2 regions of the Paenibacillus sp. EKM211P genome follow, and region 2 is predicted to be linked to the other one. Evidence: predicted binding sites of a transcription regulator. Region 2 holds the regulator's gene; the other holds the start of a gene.
What was found. Region 2 encodes Rex, which represses fermentation and respiration genes when NADH is low (regulators of the CRP and FNR family bind a similar motif). Its sites were predicted from a motif close to TTGTGAAATATTTCACAA; they were not measured.
Positions count from the first base shown of each region.

Region 1: lpdD (prenylated flavin chaperone LpdD) is a predicted target of Rex. The motif match lies at 1,414-1,431, and genes of this name have one in related genera.

Region 1 covers NZ_JAAMNS010000002.1:506,666-509,074, forward strand. The annotation lists gene G9G57_RS05290 (DUF4190 domain-containing protein) at 1-218, opposite strand, end outside; gene G9G57_RS05295 (hypothetical protein) at 440-1,027, shown strand; gene lpdD (prenylated flavin chaperone LpdD) at 1,036-1,386, opposite strand; gene G9G57_RS05305 (S8 family serine peptidase) at 1,572-2,409, opposite strand, start outside.
Region 2 covers NZ_JAAMNS010000004.1:346,982-349,390, forward strand. The annotation lists gene dinG (ATP-dependent DNA helicase DinG) at 1-605, shown strand, start outside; gene G9G57_RS09925 (redox-sensing transcriptional repressor Rex) at 633-1,286, shown strand; gene G9G57_RS09930 (amidohydrolase) at 1,273-2,409, shown strand, end outside.

The DNA.
Region 1 (2,409 bases), on a different contig from region 2:
TTAATTTCCTTCAGGGAAAGACTGGACAAAATAATACCTACAATTCCGATGATCAACCCAAGATAGGGAATGACAACAGATAAAATCCCGAGCACCATCGACGCAACAGCTTTACTATTTGTAGGTGGAACTACTGGGGGCTGGTTAAATGGGGCGTTATAATCGTTCGGCTCCTGAAAGGGATCGGAAGATCGAGGCTCCTTGTACAAGTCACTCATCTGTTTAATTCAACTCCAATAATTATAATAACAATATATAAGTTCTAGGGTACCACAATCTTACAAATCAGGACAGTACTTATTTCAATTTTTTAAATTAGAACGTTGAAAAGTAGCAGCATAGCATCTTAGCACTTTTTGAGATAACCGGGCATACAGTATTGTACCTATTACAGATAAATTGCGCTCCATGAGAGCATCCTGCCAAGGAGGACGGAGCTATGTTATATCGTGGAACATCCCGCAGAAAGGGCTCGCCTCACCAACGTTTACATGCAGAGACACTTCGGAAAATATCCGCCGCCATGCTGCCATTTTACAAAGCTATTGCAACCCGACGTGCTTTTGCCGTCCAATGGTCACGAGCTGTCGTTCAGGGTAATTTGGATCGGATGAAATCCCTTCTCTGCTCAGTAGCGCCATTTGCCGCCAAGCAAGGCTTAGGCACGAATGGGATCGGCTACTTTGTTTCCTTTTTAGCTCAGCCACCAATGCTTTATTATACGAACGGTACGACGATTCCACCCGGGATGGTGCAGTTTACATTTGAACCGAAGGTTCATCGCGCCATTGCCAAAGCCGTTTTTCCGCTGTATCGCGAATTGGCACGCAATGAATGCTTTGCTTCTGCCTTAGCCAAAGCGATCAACAGGCAAGACCAGCGTGCAGTTCAAGTAATGATCCGTAGTTTAATTCCATCCTCTGCGCTAAAATCTGTAGACATTGAGGATAATGGATTTGCATTGCTCTTTAAGTATCCCTTTAGTAAATATCCCTATCGCAATCTACTCTTTCAGGAGTTCACTTAAAAAGGTCCCTACAAGCGTACTTGCTTAAGTTCTTCAATGAGCTCTTTTCCCATTTGTATAGCCATGTCTGTCAACATTCGGATTTCGTCCTTGGTTGCATGATCCAAATGCGTCCCGCAGCAAATGGCGAAGTTACCCGCAAACTCTTTACGCAAGCGAACTGCAATTTCTTCAGTAATATAAAATTCCTTGTGGTTTTGCAATTGCACGGTTTGAATCGGCTCAAGCCTAGCCCCTGCTGTAATCGTCCCCAAGTGAGGCTGATCACCGCCTGATATGAGCACAACGATATCTTCTCCCATAAAATAGGCATCGAGTACAAGACGGATACGTCCGCTTTCTTTTTCCAAATGAATCATATGATCCTCTCCTGCTAAAAAATATTATTGTGAAACGATTCACTTTATAGAGTACTATTCATTGTATCGCTTCCTAAACTGTTAGACAAATTAAAAAAGGCCCACAGCAGCCTCTATTAACAGTGGCTTGCTGTGGGCCTGCATTGCATTCTAAAAAATCTTCTATCCCCTGCTCTTACTTGCTGTTAACGGATCGTGATGGTGTGCACTGCCTTACCGTTTGCGCCGTCATTATCCGTCACTGTTAGCTCCACAGTATACGTTCCGGCTGTGGTGAATTTATGCTTCACCTTTGAACCAACCGCCGTATCGCCATCACCAAAATTCCAACTGTAGCTGACGATCTCACCATCTGCATCACGGGAGGCTTTGGCGTTAAATTGTACATTTTTGTTCTTCTTGGCTGAGTCATTCGCCTGGATAATAGCTACCGGCTTTTCATTCGATGTAGGTGGATTCGGACCAGGGCCCTCTCCTCCACTATGGGTTACATACAATCTTCCCGGCGCCTCCGTTTCCACTTCATTCCCCGCTGCATCCCTTACCCGGATCACGATGACTCCGCCTTCCAGGTTCAGAGAAGATGAAGTGAGATAAATACCTTCATAGTGACCTGATGAAGTTTCATTTAATGGAATTTCATTACGGGCCAAAGTGGACAGGTTAAAGGGCAACTCCACATGGAAGGATGCCTCCAAACCGGATGCACTGTCAAAAGATACCCGTACCGGCTGTCCTGGAGTGATACGTACATCCTCAGCAGGACTAATATTTTCAAGTTTCGGCAGCGCTGTATCGACATACACCGAGCGTGTAACACTCGTTTCGTTTTCGGCAAGATCTTTGGCCGTTACCGTAATTTGGGTTTCACCTTCGTTGATAAGCAAACGTTTGTTAAAGCTGCCGTCGCTTCCGAATTCAGCAGGCTCGCCGTTAATCGTCAATTCACTGAGGAACTCGTCATACACCGTACCGGTTACACTGACCACACCTGCGTTCGTACGTGCTCCCTCACCAGGCGAA
Region 2 (2,409 bases):
TTAGCTCTCTAGGAGCGACTGCCCAGGCAACGCGGGGGAGAATGCTCGTTCTGTTTACTTCCTATCGGATGCTCCGGCAAGTGTATGAGCCGCTCAAAGAGGCGTTAGCATCCAGCGATATTACCGTGTTAGGACAAGGTGTGGACAGTGGGAGTCGCAGCAAGCTAACCCGCCGTTTTCAGGAAGCGAAAGCTTCTGTATTGCTGGGAACTAGTAGCTTCTGGGAAGGCGTCGATATTCCAGGGAAAGCTTTGACTTGTCTGGCTATCGTTCGCTTGCCGTTTCAACCGCCCAATCACCCGTTACTGGAGGCCAAAAGTGAGTTGCTCCAGCAGCAGAAGAAGAATCCATTTATGAAGCTGTCTGTACCACAAGCGGTTATTCGCTTCAAACAGGGATTTGGGCGATTGGTACGTACAGCGAGCGACCACGGAGTCGTCATCGTTTACGATACGCGTGTGATCGAATCCTATTACGGAAAGCACTTTTTGTACTCGTTACCGGGACCAAAAATGGAGCATATGCCATCGGAGCAAATGGTGCCCCGCATCGCCGAATGGCTCCAATCTGCCCCGGAGACAGAGGCACAACGGACGGACACCTAAAGTCCGTTACAATTAGGGGGAGCAAGTATGAAATCAGATAAAATTTCAGAGGCTGTCGTACGGAGATTACCCGTATATTTACGTTATCTGAATGCACTGCACAAACGGGAGGTGGCTACGGTCTCTTCTCAAGAGCTGGGACAGAGGTTAGATTTGAATCCGGCCCAAATTCGTAAAGATCTTGCCTATTTTGGCGATTTTGGTCGGAAGGGCATCGGTTACGATGTTTCTTATCTAATTGAGAAAATACGCCATATCCTGAAAATCGACCAGCAAATTAATGTAGTATTGGTCGGAGCGGGTAATCTGGGTCAAGCCCTATCGAACTATAATGCTTATTTAAAAGACAATATGAAGATTGTGGCGGTTTTTGATGCGTTCCCGGATAAGGTTGGGACCAGAATCAATACTTTGGTCGTACAGCCGATGGATGAACTGGAAGCGACTGTGAAAGAAAAAAATATACGAATCGGGATTATTACTGTACCTGATTTTGAGGCACAGCACGTAGCTGATAGGCTGATTGAGAGTGGAATTGGAGCGATTTTGAACTTTGCACCTATCATTCTCAAGGCACCGGCTAACATTCGGATACATGCCACAGACTTTACAACTGATTTGCTTAGCCTCGCTTATTATCTGGAGGACGGAAAGGAAGAAGCACAATATGACAGTGAATAAATGGATGATTAAAAACGGCTCGTTTGCCGTGAATGGACCCGAGGCTGGGGTAATCCATGGTTTTATGATTGTGGAGGATAGCCGTATTACTTACATTGGCGAGACTTTGCCTGCGGGTGAGGAAGAGACAGAAGCAATCGACGGCAAGGGGTTATTGTTTTTACCTGGTCTGATCAATACTCATGGTCATGCGGCGATGTCTCTGCTGCGAGGGTATGGAGATGATTTGGCACTTCAAGTGTGGCTTCAGGAAAAAATGTGGCCTATGGAAGCCAAGTTTACATCTACGGATGTGTACTGGGGAACTTCTTTGTCAGTGCTGGAAATGCTGAAAGGTGGAACCACGACTTTCCTGGATATGTACGATCATATGGATGAGGTGGCTCGTGTAGCTGAAGAGTCGGGCATTCGTGCAAGTTTGATGCGTGGAGCCATTGGACTCTGTTCAGAAGAAGAACAGCGGATCAAGCTAGCTGAGGCCGTGACTTTTGCGCGTAACTGGCATGGAAAAGCAGACGGACGTATCACAACAATGATGTCTCCTCATGCCCCATACACATGCCCGCCTGCGTTTATTGAGAAATTTGTTCAAGCAGCACATGATCTCGATTTACCATTGCATACGCACATGTCCGAGACGATCGCCGAAGTTGAACAAAACGTACGCGACTACGGCTTGCGTCCAGTTGCACACTTAGATAAGCTTGGCTTTTTCTCCCGTCCTTCACTTGTTGCCCACGGCGTTCACTTGAACGACGAAGAAATAGCTTTGTTAGCGGAACGAGGTGTGGCGGTATCGCATAATCCAGGCAGCAACTTGAAGCTGGCAAGTGGTGTAGCTAGAGTGCCTGAATTGCTGCGTGCAGGAGTTACTGTTTCACTCGGAACAGATGGTCCTGCCAGCAATAATAACCTGGATATGTTCGAGGAAATGCGTCTGGCGGCACTCATTCACAAGGGAGTATCTGGCGACCCAACGGCAGTTCCTGCAAATGAAGCACTACGTCTGGCAACAGAGTATGGTGCAAAGTCGATTGGTTTAAAAGAGGTAGGAGCGCTGGCAGCAGGCAATAAGGCTGACTTTATCGCGCTAGATCTGGATCAGGCCCATTTCTTGCCGCGT